Regions from separate parts of the Thauera sp. SDU_THAU2 genome, predicted to be linked through region 1. Evidence: predicted binding sites of a transcription regulator. Region 1 holds the regulator's gene; the other holds the start of a gene.
The links. The regulator FNR, encoded in region 1, switches genes on or off when oxygen is low (the NO sensors DNR and NnrR bind a similar motif). The targets are predictions, from matches to a motif close to TTGANCTAGNTCAA.
Positions count from the first base shown of each region.

Region 2: AAFL97_RS13355 (cytochrome c oxidase subunit 3 family protein) is a predicted target of FNR. The motif match lies at 3,594-3,607, and genes of this name have one in related genera.

Region 1 covers NZ_JBBWUN010000003.1:901,911-908,253, reverse strand. Annotated here, with positions in the region: gene AAFL97_RS05340 (sulfite exporter TauE/SafE family protein) at 10-720, opposite strand; gene hemN (oxygen-independent coproporphyrinogen III oxidase) at 864-2,255, opposite strand; gene fnr (fumarate/nitrate reduction transcriptional regulator Fnr) at 2,402-3,148, shown strand; gene AAFL97_RS05325 (SirB2 family protein) at 3,208-3,597, opposite strand; gene AAFL97_RS05320 (Crp/Fnr family transcriptional regulator) at 3,700-4,383, shown strand; gene AAFL97_RS05315 (PHA/PHB synthase family protein) at 4,393-6,186, opposite strand; gene AAFL97_RS05310 (MBL fold metallo-hydrolase) at 6,206-6,343, opposite strand, start outside.
Region 2 covers NZ_JBBWUN010000003.1:2,538,591-2,544,933, forward strand. Annotated here, with positions in the region: gene AAFL97_RS13335 (peptidase U32 family protein) at 1-550, shown strand, start outside; gene AAFL97_RS13340 (thioredoxin family protein) at 653-1,033, shown strand; gene AAFL97_RS13345 (sulfatase-like hydrolase/transferase) at 1,136-2,968, opposite strand; gene AAFL97_RS13350 (CreA family protein) at 3,064-3,537, opposite strand; gene AAFL97_RS13355 (cytochrome c oxidase subunit 3 family protein) at 3,818-4,345, shown strand; gene AAFL97_RS13360 (hypothetical protein) at 4,362-4,565, shown strand; gene AAFL97_RS13365 (FABP family protein) at 4,717-5,379, shown strand; gene AAFL97_RS13370 (SlyX family protein) at 5,399-5,599, opposite strand; gene AAFL97_RS13375 (sigma-70 family RNA polymerase sigma factor) at 5,852-6,343, shown strand, end outside.

The DNA of each region.
Region 1 (6,343 bases):
GCCGGCGCCTCAGGTCAGGCAGACCACGCCCTCCCACAGCGCGCCGCCCAGCGTGGGCGCGTGGATCAGGCCGAACACGCCGAAGCCCAGCACCAGCAGGCCGGAGGCGAAACGCACCTTGGCGTTGCGGGTGAAGTCGCGGAAGCGCTTGAACAGCATGCCGGCCAGCAGCAGGTTGGGCAGCGTGCCGAAGCCGAAGGCGAGCATCAGCCCCGCACCGCGGGCGCCGGAGCCGGTGACGAGCGCGGTCGCCAGGATGGAATAGGTCAGGCCACAGGGGATGAAACCCCACAGCAGGCCCAGCGGCAGCGCCTGCTTGACCGAGCGCGCCGGCAGGAAATGGCGGGTGGCGGGCTGGATGCGGCGCCACAGCACGTGGCCGGCGCGCTCGACCGGCGCCAGCAGGCGGGTGAAGCCGGTCAGATAGAGGCCGAGCGCAACCAGCATCAGGTTGGCGAGCACGTACAGGCCCATCTGCACCGGCAGCATGCCGTCGTACAGCATGCCGACCGAACCCAGCGCCCCCACCAGGCCGCCCAGCGCGGTGTAGGTGCTGATGCGGCCGACGCTGTAGGCCAGGTGCAGCGGCCATTGCGGCCTGCTGCCGGGCACCTGCACCTGGGCGGTCAGCGCGCCGACGATGCCGCCGCACATCGACACGCAGTGTGTGCCGCCGAGCAGGCCGATCAGGAAGACGGCGAAATAGCCGGTTTCAGGCATGGTCGAAACGGGACCGGGAGAGGGCCAGAGGGGAAAGACCGCCCATTCTACGCCGCTGGCACGCATACTGCTGCGGCATGCGGCCGCAGGCGGACACCCCCGTCCAGGCAGCTCCCTGGCGGCACGTGATACCCGCCCGCCCCTCAGATCACGCGCGAGTAGCGCGCGCGCTCGCGGTCTGCGCGCAGATAGCGGTCGAACACCATGGCGATGCCGCGTACCAGCAGGCGGCCGGCCGGCTCCACGCTGATCCAGTCGCCGTCGATCCTGACCAGCCCGGCCTTCTGCATTTCCTGCAGGTCGGCGAGTTCGCTGGCGAAATACTCGCGGAAATCGATCAGGTGGGCGATCTCGATCGACTGCATCGACAGCTCGAAGTGGCACATCAGCGCCTGGATGATCGAGCGCCGCAGCAGGTCGTCCGCGTTCAGCTCGATGCCGCGCAGCACCGGCAGCTCGTCGCGGTCGAGGGCGTCGTAGTAGTCGTCGAGCGTCTTGACGTTCTGCGCATACACCGGGCCGATCTTGCCGATCGCCGACACGCCGAAGGCCAGCAGGTCGCATTCGGCCTGGGTCGAATAGCCCTGGAAGTTGCGGTGCAGCCGGCCCTGGCGCTGGGCGACGGTCAGTTCGTCGTCCGGCTTGGCGAAGTGGTCCATGCCGATATAGACGTAGCCCGCTTCGGTCAGGCGGCGGATGCCGAGCTGCAGCAGTTGCAGCTTGGTGTCGGCGGTGGGCATGTCGTCCTGCGAGATGCGGCGCTGCGGCTTGAACAGGCCCGGCAGGTGCGCATAGCTGTAGAGCGAGACGCGGTCGGGCGAGATCTCCAGCACCTGTTCGAGCGTGCGGTTGAAGCTGATCACGTTCTGCCTGGGCAGGCCGTAGATCAGGTCCATGCTCACCGACTTGAAGCCGTTGCCACGTGCGGCATCGATGACGAGCTTGGTTTCCTCGAAGCTCTGGATGCGGTTGACCGCCCGCTGGACGTCCTCGGCGAAGTCCTGCACGCCGACGCTCATGCGGTTGAAGCCGAGTTCAGCCAGCAGCGCGACGGTGTCGTAATCCACCTTGCGCGGGTCGACCTCGATGGAATATTCGCCGTTCGGCACCAGCGTGAAATGCTCGCGCACCGATGCCATCAGCTGCCGCATTTCGTCGTGCGACAGGAAGGTGGGCGTTCCGCCGCCCAGGTGCAGCTGCGTCACCTGGTGGCCGCCCTCCAGACAGGCGGCCTGCATCTCGATCTCCTTGGCCAGGTATTTCAGGTACTTGGCCGAGCGCCCGTGATCCTTGGTGATGATCTTGTTGCAGGCGCAGTAGTAGCAGATCGTGTTACAGAACGGGATGTGGAAGTATAATGAGAGAGGTTTGCTGACGCCGCCGATGGCGCGTTTGGCAAGCCAATCCTTGAGGGCATCAGCGTTGAATGCCTCGACGAAGCGATCCGCAGTGGGGTAGGAGGTGTACCGCGGACCGTTGATGTCGAATCGGCGGATGAGCTGCGGGTCGAAGATGAGTTCGTTCTGGTCGGTCATGATCTGAAACTTGAGTGTCTGCCGAACAATGGCAGAACACCGCAATATTTTGGTTGACGTGGATCAACGGGCAGGAACAGACCGGAACCGATGGACTGATGAGGGCGCCCGAGACAGTGTCTGAAGGAAACGGAATTATCGTGCAGATGAGGGCAAGCGTGCCAGTCACCATGAACGGGTTGAAGACCGCCTGTTCGCAATGCAATCTCGTGGAGCTGTGTCTGCCCTTCGGCATGTCCGACAGCGAGCTGCACCAGCTCGACGAACTGGTCGGCGGCCGCCGCAAGGTCAAGCGCCAGCAGAGCCTGTATCGTGCGGGTGATCCTTTCGAGGCGATCTACGCCATTCGTGCCGGCTCGTTCAAGACCGACGTGCTGCTCGAGGACGGCCGCGACCAGGTGACCGGCTTCCAGATGACGGGCGAGATCCTCGGCCTGGACGGCATCAGCACCGAAAACCACAGCTGCAACGCGGTGGCGCTGGAAGACAGCGAAGTGTGCGTGATTCCCTACGCCAAGCTCGAGCAACTGTCGCACGAGGTCGAAGGCCTGCAGCACCAGTTCCACAAGGTCATGAGCCGCGAGATCGTGCGCGACCACGGCGTGATGATGCTGCTCGGCTCGATGCGCGCCGAGGAGCGGCTCGCGGCCTTCCTGCTCAACATGTCGCAGCGCTTCACCGCGCGCGGCTTTTCCGCGGCCGAATTCCACCTGCGCATGACGCGCGAGGAAATCGGCTCCTACCTCGGCCTCAAGCTCGAAACAGTGTCGCGCGCTTTCTCCCGCTTCCAGGAAGAAGGCCTGATCGCCGTGCAGCAGAAGCACATCCGCCTGCTCGACACGACCAGGCTGCGCAAGCTGGTCCAGCATCAGACGGCCGGCTGCGGGCGCTGAGAGCGCCTGCCTCCGGCCTGTTTTTGCCCCCTTCCCGCCTCGCTGCCTCGACCGCCCCGTCAGGCGACGGCGGCCAGATAGCCCGCAGCGTTCTTGCTCAGCGCCACCGACACGATCCACGCATACACCGCGAGCGCGGCAGCAAACGCGAACAACCGCTGCGAGCGCGTCTTGCCGCGCTTGAGCGCAATGGTGCCGAGCACGACGTAGGCGACCAGCCCGATGACCTTGGCCGTCACCCAATCCGCCTGGAACGGATACTGCTGGATCATCACCGCCAGCACGATCGCCGTGATCAGCAGGACGCTATCGACGACGTGGGGCAGCACCCGCGCCGGCAGGCTCTTCAGCAAGGGGCTGCCGCTGATCATCCAGTAGCCTCGCAGCAGGAAGCCCAGGATGCTGAGCGCCACACAGGTGACGTGAAGATGCTTGATGGCGAAATACATGTTCTTCCTTTTTTCCAGGGGCGGCACGGCCGCCTTGGCCCCTGCCCTCAATTAGAATGGAGGCCGACAAACGAGACGGCTTCCCATCAGGAGCGCCCGCACATGGCCAGCACCCCACCCATAGACATCCCCGCGCTGCTCAAGCGCATTCCGCTTTTCGGCGAACTGTCCGCAGCCGACATCGAGCGCATCGCCCGCTACACCCGCGACCGCCACATCGCCCGCGGCGAAGTCCTGTTCCAGCGCGGCGACCAGCCGCATGGCTTTTACTTCGTCGTCTCGGGTCAGGTCAAGCTCGCCTTCTCCTCGCCGCAGGGCACGGAAAAGGTCGTCGAGATCATCGGCCCGATGCAGAGCTTCGGCGAAGCGGTGATGTTCATGAACAAGCCCTACCCGGTGTTCGCCGAGGCGCTGACCGAAACGGCGCTGATCCACGTCGGCCAGGCCGTGGTCAGCGAACTGATCGACCAGGACCCCTCCTTCGCCCACAAGCTGCTCGCCGGCATGTCGATCCGCCTGCACGGCCTGATCCAGGACGTCGAGACCTACTCGCTGCGCTCGAGCATCCAGCGCGTGATCGGCTATCTGCTGCAGGTCGCCGACAGCGACTCGCCCTGCGAGATCGACCTGCCCACCAGCAAGCAGGTGATCGCCTCGCGCCTGAACCTGACGCCCGAGACCCTGTCGCGCATCTTCCACGACCTCAGCGAGTCCGGCCTGATCAGCGTGCACGGCAAGCACATCACGCTGCACGACCCTGCCCGCCTGGCACGCCACCAGGTCTGAGCACGCGGCTCAGGGCTCCAGCACGTAGCTTCCCGGTGCCGGGCACAAGGCCGGGAAAGCGTCGTTCGCGACCGGCCGCGCCTCGACCTCCGGGCCGACGCGCGGCTTGAGCCAGCGCATCCAGTCTTCCCACCAGCTGCCCTGGTGCTGCTCGGCGCGCTGGCGCCAGCTGTCGGTGGTGTCGGAACGGCGCGCATCGGCGACCCAGTAGCGCCGCTTCGGCGGATGCACGATCGGATTCAGGATGCCGAGGATGTGCCCCGAGCTCGACAGCACGTAGCGCCGGCTGCCGACCACATGGTTGTTGATGGCGAAAGTCTGGCGCCAGGGTGCGATGTGGTCGTCCTCGGCCGCGACCGCGTACAGGGGCTGGCGGATCAGCGACAGGTCGAGCTTTTCGCCGGCGACTTCGAGGGTGTTGGGCTGGATCAGCCGGTTGTGCAGGTACAGCTCGCGCAGGTACCAGGCATGCATCTCATACGGCATGCGCGTGGAGTCCATGTTCCAGTACAGCACGTCGAAGGGCGGCGGCGTCTCGCCGTACAGCCAGCCATTGACCACGTACTGCCAGATCAGGCTGTTCGAGCGCAGCAGGCGGAAGGAAGCCGCCATCTCGGCCCCATCCAGATAGCCCTTCTGCGCCATCTTGCTGCACAGGTAGTCGATGCTGCTCTTGTCGATGAAGACTTCGATGTCGCCGGGCCTGTGGAAGTCCACCAGCGTGGTGAACAGCGTCCAGTCGGCGACCGGCGCCGTATCCTCGTCGTGGCGGCGGCTGGCCCAGGCCATGTACATCGCCAGCGCCGTGCCGCCGATGCAGTAACCCACCGCATGGACTTGCCGGGCACCGGTGAACTCGCGCGCGACGCGCACGATGGTATCAACGCCTTCGAGCAGGTAGTCGTCGAACGTGAGTTCGCCCATCGACGCATCCGGGTTCTTCCAGCTCGTGATGAAGACGTCCAGCCCCTGATCGAGCAGGAAGCGGATCATGCTCCGCTTCGGTGTCAGGTCGAGCACGTAGAACTTGTTGATCCAGGGCGTGACGATGACCACCGGCTCGGCGTGGACGCGCGGCTGGCTGGGGGCGTAGTGGATGACTTCGAGCAGGCGGTTGCGGAAGATCACCGCGCCCGCCGTGGTGGCGAGGTTCTCGCCGACCTTGAAATCGTCGGGATCGGTCATCCTGATGTCGCCCGCCTTCAGGTCGGCGACGAAGTTCTCGAGGCCGCGCACGAGGCTGACGCCGCCGCTTTCCACCGCCTTGCGCAGGGCCACCGGGTTGGTCGGCAGGAAATTGGTCGGCGCCACCGCATTGAGCCAGTTGCGCCACCAGAACGCCGCCCGCCGCCGCTCCTTGCTCGACAGCGCCGGCGTCTCGTAGAGCATGTCCTGGGTGTGATGGGTGAAGGCCAGATACCACTCCTTGATCAGATCCCAGGTCGGCGACTCGGTCCACACTGGATCGGCAAACCGCGTGTCGTCCTGATGCGGTTCGATCGGATCGGTGCTGGGCAGGCCGACGGCGCGGTTCCAGGTATGCCACTGCAGGCGCCACAAGTCGGACGACAGCCGCATGGCGCGCTCGGCCAGCTCCTGGGGATGGGCCAGCCAGGCGAGTTGCGCATGGACGATGGGCGCAGCCAGCCCCAGCGGATCGGCCGCCTCGGCGAGACCCTCGTTGATGCGGTGCAGGGTCTTGTAGAACTCCGGCGGCCGGGGCGCGGCGGACCGGGCCTGCCCGGCCGCGTCGCCTTCTCCCCGATTCCGCTTCTTCGCCGATCCCCTGGTTTTCCGGTTCATGGCCGATCTCCCATGCGATTCATTGGATGGCGTAGGTCCGCCCGGGCTCGGGCATCAGCACATGCCGCCATCCCAGCCGGTCGTGGATGGCATCGACCAGCGCCAGTGCGCCGAGCGGCTCTCCATGCACGACGAAGGTATGCTGCGGTGCCTGTTT
Region 2 (6,343 bases), 1.6 Mb from region 1:
CGACACGCTGACGCTCGACCTGCCGGCGCTGCCCTTCCTGCCCGCCGGCCAGCTCAACGCGCTGCGCCGCGATGCCGTCGAGCAACTGGAAGCCGCCCGCCTCGCCGCCCATCCGCGCCCGCCGCGCGCAGCGCCGGTCGAGCCGCCGGTGGCTTACCCGCAGGACGCGCTGAGCTATCTCGCCAACGTGCTCAACGACAGCGCGCGCGCCTTCTACGCCCGCCACGGCGTCAAGCTCATCGACGCCGCGTTCGAGGAGAACCAGCGTACCGACGAGGTCTCGCTGATGATCACCAAGCACTGCCTGCGCTACAGCTTCAACCTGTGCCCCAAGGAAGTGAAGGGCATCCGCCCCGAGCCGATGCAACTGGTCAATGGCAACGAGACGCTGACGCTGCGCTTCGACTGCAAGCGCTGCGAAATGCACGTCGTCGGTGCGATGAAGCCGCACATCGCCAGAATGCGCGACAGCGTGGTGGCGCAGAAGCTCAGCTTCTTCCCGAACAAGCCCGCGGCCGAGAAGAAGCACCTCCACTCGCCGCACCATTGAGTCCGCCGTCGAATACTTTGCGGCGCAGGCAGAAGCAGTGAATGGCTCGGACCGTCCTATCCTGCATATACTGCGCCCAAGCACTACGCAACCGAGCCGCCGATGTCCGCCCTGCTTCCGCTCGACACCCTTCCAGGCCGTCTCGGCCAGGCCGATGGCGCGCTCGTCGTCATCGCACTGTGCGCGGAGTGGTGCGGCACCTGCCGCGAATTCCGGCCGGTACTGGAGCACGTCGCCGCAGCCCATCCCGAGATCCTGACGGCGTGGGCGGACATCGAGGACGATGCCGACATCGTCGGCGACATCGACCTCGACAGCTTTCCCACGCTGGCCATCTTCAGGCATGGCGAACCCTTGCATTTCGGCCCCTCGCTGCCGCTGGAAGCGGTGCTCGCCCGCCTGGTCGAAAGCATTGCGCTCGACGGCAGGCCGCAACGGGTTCCCAGCGAAGTCGCCGCGCTGGGGCGCTGGCTGGCGGGCTGACACCCACTCCCCCAAGCTCACAGGACAGGTCGGGCCGCGCAGGTGGAGCGCGAGCGAAACCCATCAAACGACGGCCCGCTCAAGGGCCGTGCCGATCGGCCCTCAGTGCCCCAGGAAGCGCCGCAGCCGTCCCATTTCGCCCTGCACCGTCGGCAGCGTCGCCCGCAGCACCGCGGATTCGTCGGCCAGCGTCCGGTCGTCCGCGCCGCTGACCTGTATCGCGGTGAAGCTGCCGCTGCCGAAAGGCAGCACCAGCTTGTAGTCCTCGCCCAGGAAGGCTAGGCGGTCCCAGTCGCCGGCCAGCAGCACGCGGTTCGGCTGCGGGTCGAACAAGCTGTGGCCGATGGCGTAGTCGGACGGCGGATTGGTGACGCCGAGCAGCGGCAGGATGGTCGGCAGCAGGTCGGCATGGCTGGTGCGGGCATCGATGCGCCGAGGTTCCCGGCCCGGCACCCACAGCAGCAGCGGTACGCGCACCTGCTCATCGACGAAGGTGGAGTTGTGTCCCCAGCGCCCCTTCTCCATGAACTCCTCGCCGTGGTCGCCGGTGATGACCACCAGCGTGTCCTCGAGCAGGCCGCGGCGCTCGAGGTGCGCCATCAGCTTGCCGAGCTGGCTGTCGAGGTGATGAACCGCGTTGATGTAGCGCTTGTGGATGCCGCCGATCTTGTCCCGCAGTTCCATGTCGGCATAGCTGAAATCTTCGAGATAGCCCGACTCGATCACCGATTCGGGCGGGAAGTTGTAGTTGGCGTGCGGCGACTCGAAGAACAGGAAAGTCATGAACGGACGCGAGGGATCGCGCTGGTCGACGAACTCGATCAGGCGGTCGACGTTGCGGCGGTCGCGCATCCAGGTTTCGCCTTCCGAATCTTCCACCATCTGCTCACGCGGCACGTCGACGAACACGGTCTTGTCGAACTCCGGGTAGGTGAAGCGCGCGCTGGTGAACAGCTTGATCTGATAGTCCTGATTCTGCAGCACCTGGATCAGCGGACTGCCGATGCGCGCGTCCAGCACCGGGAACCACAGGTTCGCCGGCAGGCTGTAGAACTGGCTGAAGACGCCGATGCGGGTGCCGTTGCCGCCGGAGAAATGATGGGTGAAATGCTGCGCCCGCTCGGCCAGCGCATGGGTCTGCGGCATCACGCGCGGGTCGAGCGTGTCCGCCCGCCACGACTCGGCGACCAGCCAGACGACGTTCAGCGGCCTGGCCGGCGGCTCGACGCGCAGCCGCGCCTGCGGATAGCGCAGGCTGCCGTCGAGCTTGGCGGTCGCCAGCTTGAGCCGCTGCGGACGCTCCCAGCCAAACTGCTTCTCGAACAGGCCGCGCATCGTCAGCGGCTGATAGAAAGGCACACGCTGGGCGTTTTCCAGCAACGGCGTGTAGCCGTAGAAATGGCTCACCGCATAACCCAGGCGCTCACCGACGGTGACGACGAGGAACAGCGGCAGCACCCATGCCAGCCGCGGCGCCGGCACGGAGCCCCGCGCCAGCACGCGCGCGGCGAAGAAGACCAGGACCTGCAGGACGAGGAAGCCGGCGGCCAGCAGCGCGAAGTCGCGCTCGGTCGAAGCCGACGAACCCAGCGCGGCGATGCCCCCCGGCGTGGTCAGGATGTTCCAGACGAAGCCGTTGAGGTGGAAGCCGTACAGCGTCCACAGCATGTGATCGCCGAACAGCGCGATCTGCACCACGCCGGCCAGCGCCACCGCCAGCACCGCCGCCAGCCGGGGGGCGAAACGGCCCGCGACATGGACGATGAGCCATACCGGCGCCACGAACAGCAAAGCGTAGCTGCCGACCAGCGCAAGCTGATAGACCAGCAGCCCGGACGGCGCGGCGAAATCGAAGAAGCGGCCCAGGTGCAGGGCAAAGACGATCCAGGTGAGGAACCAGTACAGGGCGCGCTGGCGGCGGTCGGAGACGAACACGATGAGCTTTTTCCTCAGGGCGAAAGCATGGACGGAAAAACAGGCGCGTCAGATTACCCGAGCGGATGTCGGGAAAACGTAAAAAATCTCATCCGTCAGCGCAGCCTGAGCTGCACTTCCGCCGGCAGCGGCACGGCCGTGACGTTGTTCTGCGGGCTGCCGTCGATGAGCCGGTCGCTATAGACGAGATAGACCAGCGTGTTGCGCCTGGCATCGGCGATGCGCACGATCCGCACCTTCTTGAACAGGATCGACGAACGCTCGGAAAACACTTCCTCCTGCGGCTTGAGCGCTTCGGTCAGGCTGATCTCGCCGACCTGGCGGCAGGCCACCGAAGCGTCGGCCGTATCCTCCGCCAGCCCCAGCGAACCCTTGATGCCGCCGGTGCGGGCACGCGACACGTAGCACGATACCCCTTTCACCTTCGGGTCGTCGAAGGCCTCGACGACGATCTGGTGATTGCGGCCGATGAACTTGAACGCCGTATCGACGGCGCCGACGGTCTCGGCCTGCACGCAGAACGGCAGCAGCAATGCGGCGCCGATGGCGCCCAGCATGATCGTTTTCACGTTTTCCCGGACTCCTTTCTTGCAAGGGCCGCAAGTATCGCACCGCGCGGAGCAAATTACCCTGCATCAAGGCGCACGCGCCCCGGGCAGCGGAAGATCGCGAACATCTCCGCCCTCGCCTGCCCCGCCCTCCACCATGTCCGACGCCGCCATCGCCTTGCCGCACTCACCGCCCGCCGAAGGCCCTCCCCCGGGTAGCCCTATCCCGGGTAGCCCTATCCCGGGGGGCCCTATCCCGGGCGGCCCTATCCCGGGCGGCCGCATCCCCGGCAGCAAGGCGATGTGGGTGGGCATCTTCTGCGAAGTCACCGAGTTCGCGCTGATGTTCGCGGTGTATTTCATCGCCCGCGCCCATTACCCGGACGTGTTCCACGCCGGTCCCGAGCAGCTTTCGCTGCTGGCCGGCACGGGCTACACGCTGATGCTGCTGACCAGCGGCTGGTGCGTGGCCCGCGCGGTGCACTCCATGCGCGCCAACCGCCAAAGCGCCTGCCTGCGCTGGCTGATCGGCGCCTTCGTGTTCGGCACCGGCTACCCGGTGATCAAGCTGTTCGAAGTGCGCTGGAACCTTGCCCACGGCCTCAACGGCGAAGCGGGCATGTTCATCGTCACCTACTACTACCTGACCTTCAACCACCTGATCCACGTCTTCTGGGGCCTGCTCGGCATGATCTGGGTGATGCTGCGCACCGCGACCGGCACCTACTCGGCCGAGGAATACTCCGGCCTGGAATCCTTCGCGGTGTATTGGCACACCACCGACATCATCTGGCTGATGATCTTCCCGCTGTTCTACGTGCTGCGATGAAAACGGAGAGCGCGACATGAGCGAAGTCCGCAAACTCGACCTGGCCTGGTTCGGCCTCGTGCTGCTCAGCGTGGGCGGCGCGATGCTGGGCGGCGGCCAGGACCATGGCTTCGGCGTCACCGTGGCGGTCGCGCTGGTGATGGGGCTCAAGGTCCGCATCGTCTGCGGCTACTACCTCGAGCTGCCCACCGCCACGCGGCGCATCCGCCGGGCGATGTAGCACCTTCTGCTACGGCATGCCGATCGTGGTCATCCTGACCAGCGCCTTCGGCGACATCCTTGCGCGCGTGACCGGCGCGCTGCTGTGAGGCGTACCGGAGCCCGATCGGCTGTGGCAAGCTTTGCAGTCTTTCATCTCTCCCGAAGCGGCCATGACGGACTTTCCCAAGGACATCTACACCGAACCCGAACCAGACCCCGATACGCTTGCCAATCTGGGGCCGCTGGCGGGAATGGCGGGCATCTGGACCGGCACCATCGGCCTCGATGTCAATCCGAAGGCCGACGGCCCGGAACGGCAGGCGTTCATCGAACGCATCGAACTGCAGCCCATCGACGCCCAGACCAACGGGCCGCAACTGTTCTACGGCCTGCGCTACCACACGCGCATCGTCAAGCCCGACGACGTCGAGACCTTCCACGACCAGGTCGGCTACTGGCTGTGGGAGCCGGCGACCGGTGCCGTGATCCAGACGCTTTCGATACCGCGCGGACAGGCGGCGATGGCCGTCGGCAAGACCACGGCGGACGCAAAGACCTTCCGCCTGCAGGCAGTGCGCGGCTCCGAGATGAACGGGATCGTGTCGAACCCCTTCCTGGAATACGCATTCAGAACGGACAGCTACACCATCACGGTGTCGATCAACGCCGACGGCACATGGTCCTACGAGCAGGAAACCGTGCTGATCATCCCGGGCCAGGCGGAACCCTTCCGCCACACGGATCACAACACGCTGCACAAGATCGGCGAGCCCACGCCCAATCCCACCGCACAGGCGGCGGCCAGGAAGCGGGCCGAAACCCAGCCGCAATGACGCCAGCCCCGCCCGGCGCTCACCAGTGCGGCGGGATCTCGTCTTCCGGCCGGCCGGATGCGCCGGGCTGGATGGTCTTGAGCTGCTGGGCGAGGTGGCGCACCTGCTCGCGCAGCAGCTCCAGCTCCTGCTGCTGCCGCCACACCGTGCGGTTCAGTTCGTCGAGCTGATCCTCGGCCGACATCATCTTGGTTTCGAGCGATTCGAGGCGGTCTTGCATGGGCTGTCCGGGTCCGGGATGAAAGGCATCGGGCGGAGATTCTAGCCGGGGGCGCCTAGCCGGGGGCGCCTGGCCGGCCATGCTGCGCCAGCGTCCGGACAACCCGAGCCTGTCGCCCCGGGGCCCCATGGATTTCCCGGCGCATTGACGCACCCAGGCAAACCCCCAACAATACGAACAATTCGCAATAACCAACGCCAGCCACGTCCACCCGCATGGGCCAGCCAGCGTGCCCGCACGCCGGAGATGCCCGTGCCCCCCCTGTCCACCGACACCGTTTCCGGTCTGTACCGCGAACACGGCACCTGGCTGCAAGGCTGGCTGCGACGCAAGCTGGGCTGCGTCTGGGAAGCCGCCGACCTGACCCAGGACACCTTCGTGCGCGTGCTCGCCTCGCCCGCCGCCGGCAGACAGCTGGCGGAACTGCGCGAGCCGCGCCATTTCCTCGTCACAGTGGCGCGCCGCGTGATGGTCGACCACCTGCGCCGCCGCGCGCTGGAGAAGGCCTGGCTGGAAGAGATGGCGCTCTGGCCGGAACCCGTCACCCATTCGCCGGAAACCCGCGCGCTCATCCTGGAAACCCTATGCGAGATCGACGCCATGCTCGACGGCCTCGGCGCCAGGCCGCGCCAGGCCTTCCTGCTGTCGCAGTTGGAAGGCCTGAGCTACGCGGAGATCGCCGGACGGCTGGCAGTCAGTGTCAGCTCGGTCAAGAAGTACATGGCCCGCGCCACCGAGCACTGC